One region of the Sporacetigenium sp. TC11 genome, then DNA from elsewhere that is predicted to be linked to it. Evidence: riboswitches for the same ligand, from Rfam matches in the RefSeq annotation. Region 1 holds a riboswitch; each other region holds the start of a gene.

Evidence for each region. A riboswitch is a leader RNA that binds a small molecule or an ion and turns the genes downstream of it on or off. The one in region 1 is predicted to bind glycine.
Region 2: another riboswitch for glycine. It lies ahead of ACUSRV_RS11990 (alanine/glycine:cation symporter family protein); the one in region 1 lies ahead of ACUSRV_RS08625 (GrdX family protein).
Region 3: another riboswitch for glycine. It lies ahead of gcvT (glycine cleavage system aminomethyltransferase GcvT); the one in region 1 lies ahead of ACUSRV_RS08625 (GrdX family protein).

Annotation. Positions count from the first base shown of each region.
Region 1 is NZ_JBYVNY010000004.1:167,805-175,130, reverse strand. Features, by position in the region: gene ACUSRV_RS08630 (DegV family protein) at 1-783, shown strand, start outside; glycine riboswitch at 1,077-1,178, shown strand; gene ACUSRV_RS08625 (GrdX family protein) at 1,273-1,647, shown strand; gene trxB (thioredoxin-disulfide reductase) at 1,668-2,615, shown strand; gene trxA (thioredoxin TrxA) at 2,637-2,954, shown strand; gene ACUSRV_RS08610 (glycine/sarcosine/betaine reductase component B subunit) at 3,025-4,311, shown strand; gene grdA (glycine/sarcosine/betaine reductase complex selenoprotein A) at 4,352-4,831, shown strand; gene grdB (glycine reductase complex selenoprotein B) at 4,857-6,170, shown strand; gene grdC (glycine/sarcosine/betaine reductase complex component C subunit beta) at 6,239-7,326, shown strand, end outside.
Region 2 is NZ_JBYVNY010000008.1:43,953-51,278, forward strand. Features, by position in the region: gene ACUSRV_RS11960 (hypothetical protein) at 56-214, opposite strand; gene ACUSRV_RS11965 (metallophosphoesterase family protein) at 371-1,102, shown strand; gene ACUSRV_RS11970 (ABC transporter substrate-binding protein) at 1,145-2,137, opposite strand; gene ACUSRV_RS11975 (ABC transporter permease) at 2,088-2,900, opposite strand; gene ACUSRV_RS11980 (ABC transporter ATP-binding protein) at 2,900-3,661, opposite strand; gene tenA (thiaminase II) at 3,662-4,330, opposite strand; TPP riboswitch at 4,422-4,522, opposite strand; glycine riboswitch at 4,759-4,847, shown strand; gene ACUSRV_RS11990 (alanine/glycine:cation symporter family protein) at 5,003-6,349, shown strand; gene ACUSRV_RS11995 (hypothetical protein) at 6,506-6,664, shown strand; gene ACUSRV_RS12000 (winged helix-turn-helix transcriptional regulator) at 6,759-7,142, opposite strand; gene ACUSRV_RS12005 (GNAT family N-acetyltransferase) at 7,295-7,326, shown strand, end outside.
Region 3 is NZ_JBYVNY010000001.1:289,191-296,516, reverse strand. Features, by position in the region: gene ACUSRV_RS01425 (adenosylcobalamin-dependent ribonucleoside-diphosphate reductase) at 1-1,303, shown strand, start outside; gene ACUSRV_RS01420 (hypothetical protein) at 1,390-1,608, shown strand; gene ACUSRV_RS01415 (YmaF family protein) at 1,717-1,998, shown strand; gene ACUSRV_RS01410 (hypothetical protein) at 2,181-2,336, shown strand; gene lplA (lipoate--protein ligase) at 2,492-3,472, opposite strand; glycine riboswitch at 3,688-3,786, shown strand; glycine riboswitch at 3,790-3,871, shown strand; gene gcvT (glycine cleavage system aminomethyltransferase GcvT) at 3,935-5,041, shown strand; gene gcvH (glycine cleavage system protein GcvH) at 5,060-5,443, shown strand; gene gcvPA (aminomethyl-transferring glycine dehydrogenase subunit GcvPA) at 5,445-6,788, shown strand; gene gcvPB (aminomethyl-transferring glycine dehydrogenase subunit GcvPB) at 6,785-7,326, shown strand, end outside.

The sequences.
Region 1 (7,326 bases):
GAATATGATATAGATATCGTTCCTCTAACAATTATAATCGACGGAAAAGAATACAGAGATGGGATAGATATATCTATAAATGAATTTTATACAAAACTTAGAACTGAAAAAGTTGTACCTAAAACTTCTCAAGCTACATATATACAGTTTAAAGAGGTATTTGATAAACACATAAAAGATGGAAAAACAATCTTATATGTTGGAGGATCATCTGCAGCATCTGGAACTTATCAGTCTGGGATTATGGCTAAAAACGATATAGATGGAGATATATATACTTTTGATACTATGAACTTTTCTTATGGAGCTGGTATGCAAGTTGTTCAAGCTGCTAAAATGGCTAAGGAAGGTAAAAATATAGAAGATATATTAAACCAACTACAAATAATGAAAGATAAAATGGATGTAATATTTTCCGTAGATACACTTGAATATCTACAAAAAGGTGGAAGAATATCTTCTACTAAGGCTGCAATAGGAACTATGCTTAACATAAAACCTATACTAGAAGTAAGAGATGGATTAGTTACAAATATAGCCCAGGTTAGGGGAAAAAAGAATGTCATATCCAAAATGGTTGAGTTAGTTAAAGAAAGAGGTGGAACAAACCTCAGTGATAAAACAATAGGCATTGGTCATGGAGATAATAAAGACGAATTGATAAAATTAAAAGAAATGATACAAAAAGAGATAAATCCGAAAGATATAGTTATATTAGATGTAGGAACATCTATAGGAACTCACGCAGGCCCTGGAGTAATGGGAATATTCTACATGAAGTAACAAAAAAACTAAATTTATAACAATCAACCCTTATAACCTATAATTATAAGGGTGTTTTTATGTAAAAACATGTCATAATATTTTAGAAGGATATCTTATATAGAAGTAGAAAGTATATTTAGTACATGAAAAATAATTAAATTAAGTCATAAATGTTAACTAATTATAATAAAATGAAATGTAGCCTTTAGATTGTAAAAATTAATAAAAAATTAACAAAAAAGGATTGAATAACGTTTTCCTAGAATGTATAATAATGGTATAGAAAATTTAGAAAAGTATAAAGAGTCTGAAAGAAGGATATAGAAGAGAGCCAATAGGCCGCCGAAGGGACAAACTTAATTCCTCCCAAGAAATTAAGTGAAATTTTCAGGCAAAAAGACTATATCTGGACAGAACCCTGGAATCAACAGGGAAAACAAATTGGGGTATTTGTTTTCCCTGTTTTTTATTACAAAAAACAACTTAAGAGAAAGTGAAGTGTTATAATTGCTGATATTAACAAACAATCCTCTTGTTAGAGATAGTAATTTAAATAAAAACATTGAATTTTTAGATGAAGATTATATTGGTATACTTAAAAAATGTAGAGATTATATACACTCTGGATATAGATTACTATCTCATCCGCTTTATGGAAGTGTTAAACCAAATGAAACTCCATATAGAACTATAATATTAAAATATGACAAAAAATTAGATATGAATTCTGTAATGTTGATAGAAGAAGCCTTAAATACAGCTACAAAATTTAGAGGAAATTTTGATACACCAAAATGGCCTTTAAATATAATAGAAGACTTCCAGGTAGTTGACCTTGATATATTCAAAAATACAATAGAAAGAATAGAGTATGTAATATAAAAAGGAGGGGTATTATGGATATGGAAAATGTATATGATTTAATAATCATAGGTGCAGGTCCCGCTGGTTTATCAGCAGGTCTTTATGGAGCAAGAGCTAAAATGAAGACGCTAATAATAGAGAAAGACAAAAATGGTGGTCAAATAGTTACAACTGAAGAAGTTGCAAACTACCCTGGATCTATACCAAATGCTACAGGGCCAAGTTTAATAGCTAGAATGGTTGAACAATGTAGAGAATTTGGTGCAGATATGGTAAAAGACACTATACTAGACACAGACCTAGAATCAGACATAAAAGTTTTAAAAGGTGAAAAAGGGGAATACAAAGCTAAGGCTATACTAATAGCTACTGGTGCTAGTCCAAGAAAATTAGGAGCTCCAGGCGAAAAAGAGTTAACAGGTAAGGGAGTATCATATTGTGCTACTTGTGATGGAGACTTCTTCACGGACTTTGAAGTGTTTGCTATAGGTGGTGGAGACACTGCAGTTGAAGAAGGTATGTTTTTAACTAAGTTTGCCAGAAAGGTAACAATAGTACATAGAAGAGATGAATTAAGATGCGCTAAGTCTATAGAAGAAAAAGCTAGAAAAAATCCTAAAATAGATATTTGGTTTGATACAGGTGTTAAAGAAATAAAGGGAGATGGAATACTTGAGTCTATAGTATTTGAAAATACTAAGACAGGCGAAATCTTTGAGTATCAAGCTGATGAAAATGATGGAACAATGGGGTTATTCGTATTTGTAGGATACTTACCACAAACTGATTTATTTAAGGATAAATTAACTGTAAATAAACAAGGATATATAATAACTGATTCAGAAATGAGAACAAATATACCAGGAGTATTTGCAGCGGGGGATTGTAGAGAAAAATCTTTAAGACAGGTAGTTACTGCTACTGCTGACGGTGCAATAGCCGTTATAGCAGCAGAAAGATATATAGATTCTAAATTTGAACATTAATATTAAAGGGGGTATTTTAATATGGTAATACTTGATAAAGAAATTTTTGAAGGTGAAGTATTAAAAGCTGATGGAGTAGTTTTAGTTGACTTTTGGAGTGAAGGTTGTGAACCATGTAAGGCTTTAATGCCAGATATAGAACAATTAGAAGGCGAATATGGTGATAAACTTAAATTCTGTAAATTAGATACAACTAAAGCTAGAAGATTAGCTATACAACAAAAGGTTTTGGGATTACCTACAATAGCTATATATAAAGAAGGCCAAAAAATAGATGAAGTAACTAAAGAAGATGCTAGTAAATCTAGAGTAGAAGAAATGATAAAGAAACACATATAGTCATTTAAGTTGTAAGAGTTGAGGATTATTTGATTCTTAACTTTTAAATAAATATTAGGGGGTGCACCACATGCGTCTTGAATTAGGTAAGATCTTCATAAATGATGTACAATTCGCTGATGTGACTAAAATTGAAAGTGGCGTTTTATATATCAATAAAGAAGAAATGATAAGGGAGATTGGTGGAGATGAGCGTATAAAGTCAATAGATATAGAATTAGCTCATCCAGGAGAAAGTATAAGAATAACTCCTGTTAAAGACGTTGTAGAACCAAGAGTAAAAGTAGAAGGTAAGGGGGGAATATTCCCAGGAATACTTTCTAAGGTTGATACAGTAGGAGAAGGTAGAACTCATGCATTAAAAGGAATGGCTGTTGTAACTACTGGTAAAATAGTTGGTTTCCAAGAAGGTATAGTAGATATGACTGGACCAGGTGCTGACTATACTCCATTTTCTAAACTACATAATGTAGTGGTAATAGCTGAGCCACTTGATGAATTAAAACAACATGAACATGAAAAAGCTGTTAGAATGGTAGGATTTAAAGCTGCTAGATATCTAGGAGAAGCTGGTAGAAATGTTAATCCAGATGAAATTAAAGTTTATGAAACTAAGCCTTTAATGGAATCTATAAAAGAATATCCAGAGCTTCCTAAAGTTGGATATGTTTATATGTTACAAACTCAAGGGCTATTACATGATACATATGTTTATGGAGTAGATGCTAAGCAAATAGTTCCAACTTTATTATATCCAAGTGAATTAATGGATGGTGCAATAGTAAGCGGCAACTGTGTTTCTGCTTGTGATAAAAACCCAACATATGTTCATTTAAACAACTCTGTAGTAGAAGATTTATATGAAGGACATGGAAAAGATTATAATTTCGTTGGTGTTATTATAACTAATGAAAATGTTTACTTAGCTGATAAGGAAAGATCTTCTAACTGGACTGCTAAGTTATGTAAGTATTTAGGATTAGATGCAGTTATAATTTCTCAAGAAGGTTTTGGTAATCCAGATACTGACCTTATAATGAACTGCAAAAAAATAGAAATGGAAGATATAAAAACTGTTATAGTTACAGATGAATATGCTGGTAGAGATGGGGCTTCTCAATCATTAGCAGATGCCGATCTTAGAGCAGACGCTGTTGTTACAGGCGGTAATGCAAATGAAGTAGTAGTTCTTCCAAAAATGGATAAAATCATAGGACATATAGGTGTAGTAGATGTTATAGCTGGGGGATTTGCTGGAAGTTTAAGAGAAGATGGAAGTATAGAAGTAGAAATACAAGCTATAACTGGCGCTACAAATGAAACAGGATTCGGATATTTAACTACTAAAGGATTCTAATTCAACAAACATATAAAAATTTTAAGAGGAGGATATAGTTATGAGCTTATTAGAGAATAAAAAGATCATAATAATTGGGGACCGTGACGGTATTCCGGGACCTGCAATAGAAGAATGTATAAAAACTGTAGATGGAGCTGAAGTAGTTTTTTCTTCAACAGAATGCTTTGTCTGAACTGCTGCAGGGGCTATGGACTTAGAAAACCAAAAAAGAGTTAAAGAGTTTACTGACAAATTTAGTGCAGAAAACTTAGTGGTTATTCTAGGTGCATCTGAAGCTGAAGCTGCTGGTCTAGCAGCTGAAACAGTTACTGCAGGAGATCCAACTTTTGCAGGACCGTTAGCTGGAGTAGAATTAGGATTAAGAGTGTTCCATGTTGTAGAACCTGAAATGAAAGATATATTTGATCCAGGTGTATATGATGAGCAAATCGGTATGATGGAAATGGTATTAGATGTTGATGCTATATTAGATGAAATGAGAAATATAAGAGGCCAATTCTGTAAGTTCAACGACTAATGGAAAGTCGAAAGGGGGGAATTTTATGGAGAAGTTAAGAGTAGTTCACTATATAAATCAGTTTTTTGCTGGGATAGGTGGAGAAGAAAAGGCTGATACTAAGCCACATGTAGCTAATGAGCTACCTCCAATAAGTAAACAATTAAATCAATTATTAGGGGATAATGCTGAAGTAGTAGCTGCAATAGTATGTGGTGACACATATTTTAATGAAAACTTAGAAAGCGCTACTGAAGAAGTATTAGCGATGATAAAACAGTTTAATCCTGAATTATTTATAGCAGGACCAGCCTTTAATGCAGGTAGATACGGAGTTGCAGCTGGTACTATAACTAAAGCTGTTAAAGATGAATTAAATATACCTGTATTAACTGGAATGTATATAGAAAATCCAGGGGCAGATATGTTTAAGAAAGACATATATATAGTGCAAACATCGGACTCTGCAGCTGGGATGAGAAAAGCTCTTCCAGCAGTAGCTAAATTTGCATTGAAATTAACTAAAAATGAAGAAATAGGATCACCTGAAGAAGAAGGGTACATGGCTAGAGGAATAAGAAAGAACTTCTTCTCAGACAAGAGAGGTTCTCAAAGAGCTGTTGATATGCTAGTAAAGAAAATAAAGGGTGAAAATTTTGTTACTGAATATCCAATGCCAGATTTTGATAGAGTTGAACCAAACCCAGCTGTTATAGATCTATCAAAAGCTAAAATAGCTTTAGTTACTTCTGGAGGAATAGTTCCAAAAGGAAATCCAGATAGAATAGAGTCTTCATCAGCTTCAAAATATGGAAAGTATAGCTTAGCTGGTTTTGAGGATTTAACAGAAGAAACTCATGAAACAGCTCATGGTGGATATGACCCAGTTTATGCAAACCTAGATGCTGACAGGGTATTACCTGTTGATGTATTAAGAGATATGGAGAAGGAAGGTAAGATAGCAAAATTACATGAATTCTACTATGCAACTGTTGGTAACGGTACAGCTGTTGCAAGTGCTAAAAAGTATGCGGCTGAAATAGGTAAAGAATTAAAAGAAGCTGGTGTAGATGCAGTTATATTAACTTCTACATGAGGCACTTGTACGCGTTGCGGTGCAACGATGGTAAAAGAGATAGAAAGAGTTGGTATACCTGTGGTTCACATGTGTACTGTAGTTCCAATATCATTAACAGTTGGGGCTAATAGAATAGTTCCAACAATAGCTATACCTCATCCATTAGGAAACCCATCAGTAGATGCTAAGGAAGAAAAATCATTGAGAAGAAAATTAGTAGAAAATGCATTAAAAGCTTTAACTACTGAAGTGGATGGTCAAACAGTATTTGAAAATCAATAAAATAGATGGGCTTTTGCCCATCTATTATAATATATAACACTTTTAAAAACTTATTGGGGGTGCAGAGTATGACTTATCCAGTTTTAAAGGGAGCTAGCTACATATTAGTACATACTCCAGACATGATAGTACATAATGGAAGTACTTGTAGTATGGAGAAAATGACTAATCCTAATTCAGAACTATTAAAAGAAGTTGAAAATCACATAAGAAGCTATGAAGAAGTAGTTAATTATTTACCAAATCAGGTATACATAGGAAATATAAAGCCAGAGGAATTAAGAAAACATCAAATGCCTTGGTTTGATAAGAAGATAGAAGGATCAAGAGACGGAAAATTTGGAGAAATAATGCCTCAAGATGAATTTATAGCACTTATGCAAATGTCAGATGCATTTGATTTAGTTAAGTTATCTGAGAACTTTATAAATGAAGTAAAACCTAAAATGGAATCAAATTATGATGTATTTGCTCCGTACTATACAAAATTAAAGGGAGATAGTATAGACGAAATAGCAAAGTTAGTTGATGAACATATAGCAGAGGGACTATACCACAATAAGCAACTGGTAGGTTGTGTAAAAAGAGCCCATGATATAGACATTAACTTAAATGCACATACTATGTTTGAAAATTTAGTAGTAAAAGCATCTGGAGTTTTATCTGCTATGCATCTAGTAAAAAAAGCTGGTGTAGATCCATTAAGTATAGAATATGTAATAGAGTGTTCAGAAGAAGCCTGCGGAGATATCAATCAAAGAGGTGGAGGAAATTTTGCAAAATCTATAGCTGAAATGGTAGGACTAAATAATGCAACAGGCTCAGATACAAGAGGTTTCTGTGCAGCGCCTACTCATGCATTAATACAAGCTGCAGCACTTGTGCAATCAGGAATATATGAAAATGTAATGGTAGTTGCTGGTGGAGCTACAGCTAAATTAGGGATGAATGCAAGGGACCACATTAAGAAAGGTATGCCAGTTCTTGAAGATGTATTAGGGGGATTTGCTGTATTAGTATCTAAAAATGATGGAGTAAATCCTGTAATAAGAACAGATCTAGTAGGAAGACATACTGTTGGTACAGGGTCTTCTCCACAAGCTGTAATGACAGCTTTAATAACAAATGGAATAGATAGAGCTGGACTTAAAATAAC
Region 2 (7,326 bases), on a different contig from region 1:
TGACATACTCCATTTACAGTTATATAATAGAGTTTTAATTAGTAGTTTTCACAAGTTATTCTGGATCTAATGACTCAGTTGTATCGTCTGTTTGGCCACCAGTTGTATTTTGACCTTGTCCAGGATTTGCTTGTTCATTTTGGTCAATTGACTTATTAGTACATCCAGCCAAACTTAATACAATCAATCCTATTGCCACAGCTTTTTTTATCATTTTTCGGCGCCTCCTAATATTAACTTTATATATATTATTTTATTAATACTGTAAATTTATTTACCATAATTTGAATTATATTGAAAGTTAAACCTAATAATTTAATAATTTTTAGGAAATACATTATATATCAGTATTTTATATGGAGGTACATTAATGAAAATAGGTTTAATAACTGATATACATGGGAATTTTCCTGCTTTGAAGGCTGTACTTGATGATATAGATAAAAACAAAGATATAAATGAAATTTACTGTACAGGTGATATGATTGGAATTGGTCCAAATTCCAATGAAGTTTTAGATACTCTTTTTTCTAGAAATAATATATATATGACCTTAGGAAATCATGATGAATATGTTTTAGCTTTGTCAAATAATGAAAAATACCCCCATAAGGATAAAAAATCATTAGAACACCATAAGTGGATAGCAAATAGATTGGATAAATCTTTGGCATCAAAGTTAGAAAAGCTTCCACGTTTTATAAGAAATAGCTTTTGTAATAAATCTGCATTATTTTTACATTACCATTTAAAATCAAATATGATAAATGAACACATTAGCAAAGATCCTTATCATAAAGTTGTACAGCCGTCCCTTGAAAACCTTAATAATCTTTTTGATGACTGTAGAGAAGATATTATATGTTTTGGACATCATCATCCTCTTCAATTTTTTAAAACTGAAGACAAAATTTATTTAAACCCAGGATCTTTAGGTTGTTATCATAAGCCCATAGCCCGCTATGCGGTTATATCCTTTGATAATACCAGTGTAGATGTTGCATTTAGAGAAGTAGAATATGATAATACTGAATTTCTTGAACACTTTAAAACCCTAGACATTCCAAATAAAGATTTTATCATGGATGGTTTTTATTTATAAATCAAAAATCCAGCAGTACTTAAACTGCTGGATTTCTATATATTACTTAAATAAATCTTTGCTATTAACTTCTTTCTTAAGTAAATTCTTTTCTCTTAACCACTTTACATTCTTAGTCCAATTTTCTTCATCTTGGCTTAAGAATTTACCACTTTTATTTTCCATAAGAGGCATTAATATTTCTAAGCTCTTCTTTTCTACTTCTGCATCAAGTGGGAAGTTTTCATTTTGAACATTTAACACTAAATCTAAAGCTTTTTCAGGATTATTTTGAGTATATTCAAATCCTTTTTTAGCAGCATCTAAGAAAGCTTGTATAGTTTCATTATTATTCTCAATTGCATCGTCACTAGCTATAAATGCTAACTCATAATTGTTAGGTACTCCATAATCTGCTGGATTAAAAGTATCTAATTGTATTCCCTCTTTTTCTAATAATATCTTTTCGTGGTTTATGTATCCGCCTATTATTCCATCAACCCTTTTAGTTTGAATAGCAGCCATTAATTCATAACCTACATCTACAAACTCTATTTTTGAAGGATTTCCACCAGATTCAGCAACCATTGCCTTTACTGTTTCCTTATCAATATCAAATGATGGATAACCTATTTTCTTTCCTTCTAAATCCTTTAATGTTTTAACTCCTACATCTTTACGAACCATAAGTTGATTTAATGAACTTCTAACTATTGCACCAACTGACTTAACTGGAATATCTTCCCCTTTAGCCAAAATAATTTGTTTTGGATAACTTATAGCTAAATCAGCTTGATTTGAAGCTACTAGTTTAATTCCATCTTCTGTACCTGATGGCGTAATTAAATTAACCTTTAACCCTGCTTCTTCAAAATAACCCTGATCTTGGGCAGCATATAAGAACGAATGAACCGCATTTGGATACCAATCTAGTAGAACATCTACTTCTTTTAAATTTTTTGTAGCTTTTGTTTCTTCCTTCTTAGAACATCCGCTTAAAACTAAGCTAAACATCATAACTATTACTAATAACATACTCACTCTTTTTGATTTCATGATTCTCCTCCTTAGTTTTTTTTCTATATTTTAATAAAATCCTTTCTAGTAAAAACCCTATTGAAAACAAAGTTAATCCTAAAAATGATAACACTAACACTCCTGCAAAAACTGAATCTGATTGTAACATTCCAGATGCTCTTTTTACATATATACCAAGTCCTTTTTCAGCTCCTAACCACTCTCCTATGGTAGCCCCTGCAACACTATATGTAGCAGCTATTTTTAAACTACTTAAGAAATTAGGCAGTACAGAATTCATATGTAATTTTAAAAATATCTGAAGTTTACTTCCTCCTAATGCTTTTAAAACATCTTCTAAATCTTTATCTACACTATTTAATCCATCTAGAGTACTTATAACTATAGGAAAGAAACAAAACAACACTACAACTGCCACCTTTGACCATATCGTATATCCAAACCACATAATCATAATAGGTGACAATGCTATCGTTGGAATTGTTTGAGAAAATATTATAATTGGGTATAATGTTTTTCCTACATTTTTCCAAAGATATATAGAAAGTGCACAAGATATACCTATAATTACTGATATACTAAGGCCTAATATTGCTTCACCTAAAGTTATTAATGAATGATTGTACAATAATTCTCTTTGGGTGAACAAAGCATCAGTGACTTTAGAAAACCTAGGCAAAATATACTTTGGTATATTAAAATATGGTATTAAAAACTCCCAAGCTAAGAAAATAAATATTAAAAATGTTATGGGGAATATATAATCCTTAAATTTCTTCATTATATCCTCCCCCCTTTACCATCTATCTCATCGAGAATATTTAAAATATCCCTTTTTAGCTCTATAAATTCACTAGAAAGTGTTGTTTCATAGTTTCTAGGTCTTCTAAAATTAACGTCTATAGACTTTAAATTTTTATATGGTATTTGTGTGCAAATTAGTATTCTATCAGATAAAAGCAATGCCTCATCAATATCGTGAGTTATCATAAATACTGTATTTTTTTGTTTTTGGCAAAGATCTAATAACCATGTTTGCATCTTTCTCCTAGTCAATGCATCTAAAGAAGAAAATGGCTCATCTAATAAAAGTATTGAAGGATTATTTACTATAGCCCTTAAAAAAGAAGCTCTTTGCCTCATACCCCCTGATAATTCATGAGGGTATGATTTTTCAGTACCTTTAAGTCCAAAGTCTTCAAAGTATGTAGCTGCTATTTTTCTAGATTCTTTTTTACTATGACCATTTAATTCAAGTCCAACAGCTGTATTGTCGAGGATATTTCTCCAAGGCATTAATGAATCATTTTGGGGCATATATCCTATAACATTTTTATTATATTCCTTTGCTATTTTGACAGTGCCTGTTTGTGGTTTTAGTAGCCCTAAAATCAACCTAAAAAGAGTACTTTTCCCTGTTCCACTAGGTGCAATTATTGTAATAAATTCATTTTTGTCTATGCTAAAGGATAAATCATCGATTATAAGTTTTCCTGAATCTTTATACCTAAATGATAAATTATTAATTTCTAGTGCTTTCATCTAAATAACCCAACTTTCTTTTTTATAACACCCATCCCAAAACATGTACTCATATTTTGAAGAAAGGACAAAGAGATTTTCTAATTTTTGAAGTTCTCTCTCTGGAAGACCTTCAGCAAGTCTGTCCATTAATTTTATACACCAATCATTTTCCTTATTGTATTCTTCATCTGCATAAGTAAGTATCCACTCTTTATAAAGAGGGTGCTCTAATGCCTTTTTATCTTTAGCTAAAGTATTACCAATAAACGCATAACTCCACATACAAGGAAGTAGTACTGCCACTAATTCTGCTAATGATCCTTGATTAGATATTTGAAGCATAAACTTAGTGTATGATAAGTTATTTGCATTTGGTTTTGTACCTTCAAGTTCTTCTTTAGTTACTCCAAACTTCTTTGCAAATTCAATATGTGAATCCATTTCAATATTTACTATAGCATTTGCACATCTAGAAAAAGCTTTCATATCTTCTAAATTATCTGCTTTAACCATTCCTAATGCGAAAATTTTTATGTAATCTATTAAATAAACATAGTCTTGTTTAACGTAAAAACAAAACTTTTCTTCTTCCAAAGTGCCTTGACTGAGTTCTTTAAGGAAAGGATGCTCTAGGTAAGCTTCCCAAATTGGTTTAGCTTTTGATAATAATCTTTGTGAAAATTGCATAAAAAAACTCCTTTCAAACAGTATTTAACATACCATCGAAAGGAGTTGATAATTCAATAATTATAAATCTATATAAACTAGATTTAACTTATGTATTATACTACAACTTCCCTTCGCTGGCATTATCCAGTGCAGGTTCAAAGGGTCTGAATAAAATTCATCTCAGCCATAACGGCTCCCCTAGTACATATCTAAATTTTATACTTTAAATAAAATAATGTCAATGATTAGTAGAATTCTGTCGATATATTATTTGTATAAAAATCAAAATATTTAGTTGACATTTATCATAGTATGCTTTAATATAATCTAAAATAATGCTAATAACAAATCAATACCCGATTGAAGCTTTATAGAAGAGTTGTCAAATTTGACACACCGAAGGAATAACACTCTCAGGTACTTTTATAAAAGTAGGACTGTAAAGCTTAGGGAACTCTGGAGAGACCCATTATGGGCGCCGAAGGGGCAAGGCAATTTAGCTCAATCTCTCAGGCAAAAGGACAGGGATCACATACTATATACTTAGTACTTTTTTGAGTACCTTTTTATAGTTGTCATTTATCCAGAGCTGAATCTATATTAGATTTAGCTCTTTTTAATTCTCCTGTCAATTAATTCATTTTTCTCTGTTGATTTATTAAAGCAAATAATTTTAAGGAGTGTATTTTTATGAATTTAATTGATGTTTTAAACCAAATGGACACTTTCATATGGGGTCCACCTTTACTTTTACTATTAGTAGGTACTGGTATCTTATTTTCTTTTAAGCTTGGATTTTTGCAAATTACTAAACTCCCTACTGCTCTAAGGTTGATTTTTAAAGCTGAAAACAATGGTAGTGGTGATATTTCTAGCTTTGGTGCTTTATGTACAGCTCTTGCTGCTACTGTTGGTACAGGAAATATAGTTGGTGTTGCTACTGCTATAAAAGTGGGAGGTCCTGGCGCATTATTTTGGATGTGGGTTGCTGCATTCTTTGGTATGGCTACTAAATATGCTGAAGGTGTTCTTGCTATAAAGTATAGAACTAAAGATGAAAACGGGCAAATATCTGGTGGACCAATGTATTACATAGTAAACGGTATGGGTAATAAATACAAACCTCTTGCAATTTTCTTTGCTATAAGTGGTGTGTTAGTTGCACTTTTAGGTATTGGTACTTTTACTCAAGTTAATTCTATAACTGATGCCATTAACGGAAGTTTTGGAATTGACCCTAGAATGACTGGAATTGCCTTGGCTTTAATTGTTGCTTTAATTATATTTGGAGGACTTAAAAATATATCTAATGTTTCAACTGCGTTAGTTCCTTTTATGTCAGTTCTTTATATATTAATATGTTTATTAATTCTAGCAAGTTCATTTGATAAAATACCATCTGCTTTTATGTTGATAATCAAAAGTGCTTTTACTCCGGTTTCTGCATTTGGTGGATTTATGGGAGCTAGTGTTTCTATGGCTATTAGAAATGGTATTGCTCGTGGTGTATTTTCTAATGAATCAGGACTTGGTAGTGCACCTATTGCTGCAGCTGCTGCTAAAACTGAGTGGCCTGCTGAACAAGGTCTTATTTCTATGACTGGTACTTTTATAGATACTTTAATTATTTGTTCTCTTACTGGTTTTTCACTTATATTGTCCGGTGTTTGGCAAGGAGATTTAAATGGTGCTATTATGACTCAAAGTGCTTTTGAAAGTGTACTTCCTGGTATCGGACCTTTATTTTTAACAATTAGTTTAACCTTATTTGCTTTTACTACCATACTAGGGTGGAGTTATTATGGTGAAAGATGTTTTGAGTTTTTATTTGGTACTAAAGGCATAAATGGTTATAGAGTTGTCTTTGTTTTTATGGTACTTCTTGGATCATTTTTAAAGTTAGAAGTAGTTTGGATAATTGCCGATATTGTAAATGGTCTTATGGCTATTCCTAACTTAATTGCTCTACTTTACCTTATGCCTGTGGTTGTTTATGAAACTAAGATTTATATGGATCATTTAAAATCTAATAAATAAAATCATTTGTATTTTAATTCTCATCAATAAAATACAAAATAAGTATTGCAAATATAACTAAATATAAACTTAATAGTTAAAAAATAACTAGACTTTTTATATATGGATATAGACAAAATAATATTGACTTTAAAATAATAAATAAGGAGTGATACTATGTTTAAAATGACAAATTTAAAATCTGATGAGTTAAAAGCAGTACAAGAATTAGAACAACAGTTAAAAAGTAGATTAGGTGAAGATATTGCATTAATCGCTTGGAAAGACGAAGATAAAGATAAAACTAAAGATACTCATAAAGAATCTCATATGTAAAAGATGTAAATTAAAATTGTGATTTTTAGTTATTTTATAAAAGTGGTGAGACTCAAATCTCACCACTTTGTATTTTATTTATATACCTTTAAACTTAGAGAGTTGATTCTAATTCTAACTTTTCTTTATCAAAAGTGTCTATTTGCTTATTTCTCATAGTTTTACCCCATCTTGCTAATGATTCAAGTGCAGGTATTAAGTCTTTACCATCTTCTGACAATGAGTATTCTACCCTTGGTGGTATCTCCATATACTGCTTTCGATTAACAAGGCCATAGATTTCCATTTCTTTTAAACATTGGGATAACATCATATTTGTTATTCCATCAACTTTTCTTTTAAGTTCGTTATAACGCAAAGTATCATTTTGATTCAAAGCCCATATAATAGGAAGTCTCCATTTACCCCCAATTAATTCTAGGGCATATGTTAATGGACAATTTTTAGTATTTTCATTTTCATTACTTTTACTATTCATTTAATAACTCCTTTAGTCAGTTTTTTCTTACTTAGTCATTAAATACTGCATACTTGTAGTTTTTTTATCATGTATTATAATTATATCATAATTGATCAATTAATTTTATTTAGGAAATCCTAAGGCTTATTTAAATACAAGGAGTGAAATAAATGAATATAACATATGAAGTTATACCTAATGA
Region 3 (7,326 bases), on a different contig from region 1:
ATTTATGAAATGTGTTAAGAATAAAGAAGAATACAATTGTACATTTATAGTACAATCGACAGGAGAAAAAATAATTAAAAAAATTGATGCGTATAACTTATTTATTAAGCTTACTAAAAATAATTGGAATTTTGCAGAACCTGGTATATTATTTTGGGACAAAATAGAGAATTGGCATTTAATGAGTGAAGATAAGGAGTTTTATTATGCAGGCGTAAACCCATGTGCTGAAGAGCCTCTGCCATCTGGAGGGAGCTGTTTATTAGGGTCTATAAATTTATCACAATTTATAATACAACCATTTACACAAAATGCAAGTTTCGATTTTAATAAATTTAAATCTTGCGTAAAAGAATGTGTAATAGGATTGAATGAAGTTTTGGATGAAGGATTATCTCTACATCCATTAGAAGAACAAAGGATAAGTGTAGCAAAATATAGACAAATAGGCCTTGGGGTCATGGGAATAGCGGACATGCTTATAAAACTAAACATAAGATATGGATGTGATGAATCTATAAAGCTTTGCGAAGATATAGCAAACACTATGTTAAATTGTGCACTTAAGCAATCTGCATTGCTTGCAAAGGATTTTGGACCTTTTGAAAAATATAATGAAGAAGCTATATTTAACTCTCCATTTTTTATTCAAAATATAGAGCCAAAGGTAAAAGCTTTAGTTAAAAGATATGGAATTAGAAATTCACAACTACTTACAATACCACCAACAGGGTCTATATCTACTATGCTAGGTATAAGTGGAGGAATAGAACCAATTTATAACTTATCTTATGTAAGAAAAACTGAAAGTCTACATGATGAGGATGTTTATTATAAGGTATATACTCCTGTGGTTAAAGAGTATATGGATTTACATGGAATAAGTGATGAAGATAAATTGCCTAATATATTTGTGACATCAATGAACCTAGATTATAAAGATAGAATAAGAATGCAAAAAGCATGGCAAAAATATATAGATGCATCTATATCATCTACAATAAATATTCCTTATGAATTCCCTGTTCAAGGTGTATATGATATCTATATGAATGCATGGGAAAGTGGATTAAAAGGAGTTACTATATATAGAGATGGTTGTCAAAGAAGTGGTGTTCTTATAAATGAAAAATCTAAAAAAGAAGTAACTGTAGAAACATTAGATAAAAATAAAGAAATAACTATAACAGTAGACTATAACGAAAAGATACCATTTAAATGCCCAGAATGTGGATTTGAAGGTATAACTGCTACAGGTGGTTGTACATTATGCCCAGAATGTGGTTATAGTGGATGTAATTAGTATTAAATTACATTAACATACTAGCAAATAATAATTATTTATATGGTGATAATAATTTATGAATAATACAAAAGGAGGAATTATAAATGAAAGATAAGAGCCATATAGATAAAAGTAAATTAGATAAAGTTCCAGCAGGTCATCCATTTGAGTATAGGGACATTGTAAGTGAGGATCTTCCAATGAGTGAACATACTATAGATGGTCGTAGATTCAAAAATGAAGTGCAAAATGGAGAATATAAAAACGTTGAAATTGATGATGAAAATCCAGGTAATAGGATATTGTATAGAAAATTAAAATAAAATTTTTAAAAACCTTGTTAATAAAGTTAGCAGGGTTTTTTTATTGTAACATATATTAATTAATTTTCATATCTTATACTAGCTTATCCAAGAAGGGGGTGACTCTATATGAGATATCACAATCACTATTATGAAGGTATGACAACATTGGATGATGGTCATATTCATTATTATCAAGGAATGACTTCATCAGCACCAAGCGGAATACCCCATGTTCACTATATAGAGGGCGTAACAACTTATAATGATGGACATACTCATTGTTATAAAGTAACAACTGGACCAGATATTCCTACTCCTGATGGAGGTCATACTCATTATATCTACGGTCCAACAGAAGTTAAAGAAAAGCATATACATTATATTATAAACTATACGAGTATTAACTAAAATATAAAAATATAGAGGATAATATAAAACTCTAGCAAAATATTGCTAGAGTTTTTTGTTTTAAATAAAAAATAAATGTCGTAAAAAATTTTCAAATAAATGTATAACATTATGCCATAAAATCATATAATAACTTAAACCAAAAAGCAATAAAATAAAAAAATTTAAAAGGAGTGGTTACTATGGCACCATTTGTAAACAGTATAGCAAAATCAGAAACTAGAGGTTCAAAATGTTCTGTATGTGGTAATGAAGTTAAGGAAAATGAATTTTCAGTAACTTATGACAAGGAAAATTCAAGTTTAGTATGTATATGTAAAGAATGTGAAGAGGTATAAAAATGGAAATCGACATTAGCGACATTAAAAGATTAGATAATACTTAAAAGAGCCCTCTGAATATATAAGAGAAGGCTCTTTTTAAATTTTCAACTTATAAATTTGAGCAAGGTCCCTGTTTTTCAAGGTCGTTGGCGACATGAGTGAAGCGAATTTTATATTAATCCATTAATAAGGTCTTCTATTTTGGCACCAGCCATATAGTCACTAACATCTACCTTTGACAATACCTCATTTATTTCTTTTTCATTATGTCTTATTCCTATTAGTAAATTTTCAATGTCAGAAAGATCAGATTTTCCAAAAAAATCTCCACATATTTTTAAATCAGTTATTACTCCCTTTTCAACATTTAAATAAAATTCTACATTTCCGCCTACATACTTTAACTCGTTAACCAAAGTATATTTAGGTGAGCTTCCAAAATTCCATTCCCAAGTGTTGTACTTCTCGTCATATAATTTTTTTATATTGTTCAAATCTTCTTCTGAGAATTTATAAATCTTATAATCAGTGTTTGTTTGAGAAATGTGTTTCATAATCATATCTTTAAATTCTAATATAGTTAAAGGATTTTTTAGATGTTCGCTAATATTTGTCACCCTACTTGCTACTGATTTTACACCTTTACCTTCAAATTTAGAAGGTTTTACTTTTAGAGCAGAAGAAATATCTGTTATTACTGAAGTAAATAATAAAGTACCATGATGCATAACTTTATTTTTATAATTGCATTGAGCATTTCCAGAGAACTTTCTTCCATCTATTGTTAAATCATTTCGTCCAGAAAACTCTGCGTCTACAGATAATTCTTTTAGTATATCTATTATAGGTTGAGTAAACTTTCTGAAATTATTAAAACTTTTAGCATCATCTGTTGATATGAAGGTAAAGTTTAAATTTCCTAAGTCGTGAAATACAGCCCCTCCACCTGTTAGCCTTCGAACTACTGGTATAGACTTTTCCTTAACATAATCATAATTTATTTCTGATAATGTGTTTTGATTTTTACCTACTATAATTGAAGGTTCATTTCTCCAAAGCATAAAAACATCTTCACTAAAGTTTTTTAGTATGTATTCCTCAGCTGCTAAATTAAAATTAGGGTTTGTGAGATTATTATCAATGAATAGCATGTTTATCCCCCTTGATTATTTATTTTATTAATTCTAAGAAAATACTATCAGATATATTATTAGAATTCAACAGTATATTGTGAACACTTATAAGATTTCAGCATATATAATAATTAGGATTACACTTGTTAAGATATTAATTAGAGTATAATAGTATGAAAATTATAGTATAATTGAATTGTAAAAGGAAAATTTTAGGAACTTAATATTATCAGGTGACATTAACGGGAGATATCCATTTGGATAGCCGAAGAAGCAATAAATTAATGCCGATTAATTTAGAATCTTTCAGGCAAAAGGACCGTTAATTGATGATACTCTGGAAAGTCCCATTAGGGCGCCGAAGAAGAAAAGTAGACTTTTTAAGTTTTACTAAAGCTTTCAGGTAAATATACAGAGATATGAAGGCATATATTATTTATGCTTTCATATCTCTTTTTATTTTATAAAGGGGGTGTATATATGGATAATGGAAAAAAAACTAAACTATATGATGCTCATAAGAGACATGGGGGAAAGGTTATAGAATTTGCTGGATGGCTAATGCCAGTACAGTATGAGGGTATTATTGAAGAGCATGAAGCTGTAAGAAACAATGCTGGATTATTTGATGTATCACATATGGGAGAGGTAGAGGTAAAGGGCAAAGATGCATTTAGATATGTTCAAAACTTAGTTACAAATGATGTAAGCATACTTTTGGATAATCAGGTTATATATACATTTATGTGTTATGAAGACGGGGGAATAGTCGACGACCTTTTAGTTTATAAATTCGACGAAGAACATTACTATTTAGTTATTAACGCTGGCAATATAGAAAAAGATTTTGATTGGATGATAGAAAATAAAGGATGTTATGAAGTTGAGATTTTAAATATATCTAGTGAAGTTTCTGAAGTTGCAATACAGGGGCCAAAAGCTCAGGAAATACTTCAAAATTTAACAGATTTGAATTTAGATGAAATAGAATTTTTTTACTGTAAAAGAGGTGTATTAATAAACGGGATTAAATGTCTTGTTTCAAGAACAGGTTATACAGGAGAAGATGGTTTTGAAATTTATACTGAAAATCAGCACATTGAAAAAATCTGGGATAGTATATTACAAGCAGGGAAATCTTGTGGTATTAAGCCAGCTGGATTAGGCTGTAGGGATACATTGAGATTTGAAGCAGCTCTACCTTTATACGGAAATGAAATTTCTAAGGATATAACACCGTTAGAAGCAGGATTGGGGTATTTTGTAAAACTAGATAAAGATAGTTTTGTAGGTAGAGAAGCTCTTCTAAAACAAAAGGCAGAGGGTTTAAAAAGAAAGCTTGTTGGTTTTGAATTAAAGGGAAGAGGCATTCCAAGACATGGTTATGCAGTCGAAGTTAATGGTGATAATATTGGATTTGTAACAACTGGTTATTTTTCACCAACTCTTAAAAAGAATATAGGCTTAGCTATTATAGATTCTAAATATACTGGTTTTGGAACAGAAATAAATATTTTAATTAGAAATAAACCTGTAAAAGCAGAAGTTATTAATAAAAAGTTTTATAACAAAAACTATAAAAAATAAACTATGGGGGTATTTATTATGAAAGTTTTAAAGGGGTTACTTTATAGTAAGGATCATGAATGGGTAAAGGTAGATGGGGATAAAGCTTATATTGGAATTACTGATTTTGCTCAACATGCCTTAGGAAGTATTGTTTATGTTGAATTACCTGAAGTAGACACAGAGTTAAGTGCTGAAGACATATTTGGTGCTGTAGAGTCAGTTAAGGCAGCGTCTGATTTATTTATTCCACTTGATGGCAAGGTAGTTGAAGTAAACGAAGTCATAGTTGACAATCCAGAGTTATTAAATGAAGATGCTTTTGAAAATTGGATGATTGTTCTTGAAATATATGATAAATCTCAGCTGGAGGATTTATTGTCAGCTGAACAATATGAAGAGTTCTGCGTTAAGGAGGCATAATATGTTTCCTTATATACCTAATACTGATTTAGAGCAAAAAAAGATGCTTGAAATTATCGGAATAAGCACTGTTGAAGAATTGTTTAAGGATATACCTGATAACTTACAGTTGAATAGAAGACTTAATCTTAATGAACCTATGTCAGAACTTGAGGTAAGTAAGGAATTAAAAAATATTTCAGAGAAAAATCTAAGCAATGAAGATTTAGTTTGCTTTCTTGGAGCAGGTGCGTATGACCATTATATTCCTTCGGTTATAAGTCATATTACATCTAGATCAGAATTTTATACTGCATATACTCCTTATCAGCCAGAAATAAGTCAAGGAACTCTTCAAGTAATTTTTGAGTATCAAACAATGATTGCAGAGCTTACAGGCATGGAGGTCTCGAATGCTTCTATGTATGACGGTGCTACAGCTTGCGCTGAGGCTGCTATGATTTCTATGGGAAGCACTAAGAGAAAAAACATAGTGGTTTCTAAAACTGTAAATCCTGACACTAGAAAGGTATTAGAAGCCTACATGAAATTTCATGGAGGGGTAATCAAAGAGGTAGATTTCAAGGATGGAGAAACAGATATAGAAAATTTGAATAAATTAGTAGATAAAAATACTGCTGCAGTTATAGTTCAAAATCCAAACTTTTTTGGAGTAGTAGAAGATTTAAGTGAAGTTGAAAAAATAACTCACTCAAATAAGGCATTGTTAATAATGAGTGTAGATCCAATATCTTTAGGTGTTTTAAAAACCCCTGGAGAAATCGGAGCAGATATTGCTGTAGGTGAAGGGCAATCCCTAGGAAATGCTATGAATTTTGGAGGACCATATTTAGGATTTATGGCATCTACTTCAAAACTTATGAGAAAAATGCCAGGAAGGATTATAGGGCAGACAGAGGATATCGATGGAAAGCGAGCTTTTGCTCTAACTCTTCAAGCAAGAGAACAACATATAAGAAGAGAAAAGGCAACGTCAAATATATGCTCAAATCAGTCATTAAATGCTCTTGCAGCTGCTGTTTATATGTCTGTTATGGGTAAAGAAGGTATTAAAGAAGTAGCTCAGCAATGTATGAAAAAATCTCACTATGCTTACAATGAATTAATAAAATCTGGAAAATGTAAGCCTGTTTTCAATAAACCATTTTTCAAGGAATTTGCAGTAGAATCTATAGTAGATCCAAATATAGTTAATGATGAGCTTTTAAAGGAAGGTATTTTAGGTGGATATTCCTTAGAAAAAGACTATCCTCAATTAAAGAATTCTATTTTATTCTGTGTAACAGAAAAGAGAAATAAAGAAGAAATAGATAACTTAGTTAAGTTGATGGAGGGGATAGTATGAAGGAATATAATAAATTAATATTTGAAGTATCAAAAGAAGGAAGAAAAGCTTATTCACTTCCAAGCTGTGATGTACCTGAATGTAATTTCGAAGAATTAATTCCAGATGAGCTACTTAGAAAAAAGGATTTAGAATTGCCAGAGGTTAGTGAGGTAGATGTTATAAGACATTATACTTTATTATCAAATAAAAACTATGGTTTAGATTCTGGTTTTTATCCACTAGGTTCTTGTACTATGAAATATAACCCTAAGATTAACGAAGATATGGCTTCAAATCCAAATTTTACAGGAGTTCATCCATATCAGCCAGAAAAGACTACTCAAGGCTGCCTTGAACTTATGTATAATTTAGAAAGAAAGCTTGGAGAAATAGTAGGAATGGATGGATTTACATTACAGCCAGCAGCAGGAGCACATGGAGAGCTAACAGGGCTTATGGTTATGAAAGCTTATCATGAAAGCAGAGGAGACTATAATAGAAAAAAAATAATAGTTCCGGATTCTGCACATGGTACTAATCCTGCTAGTGCTGCCGT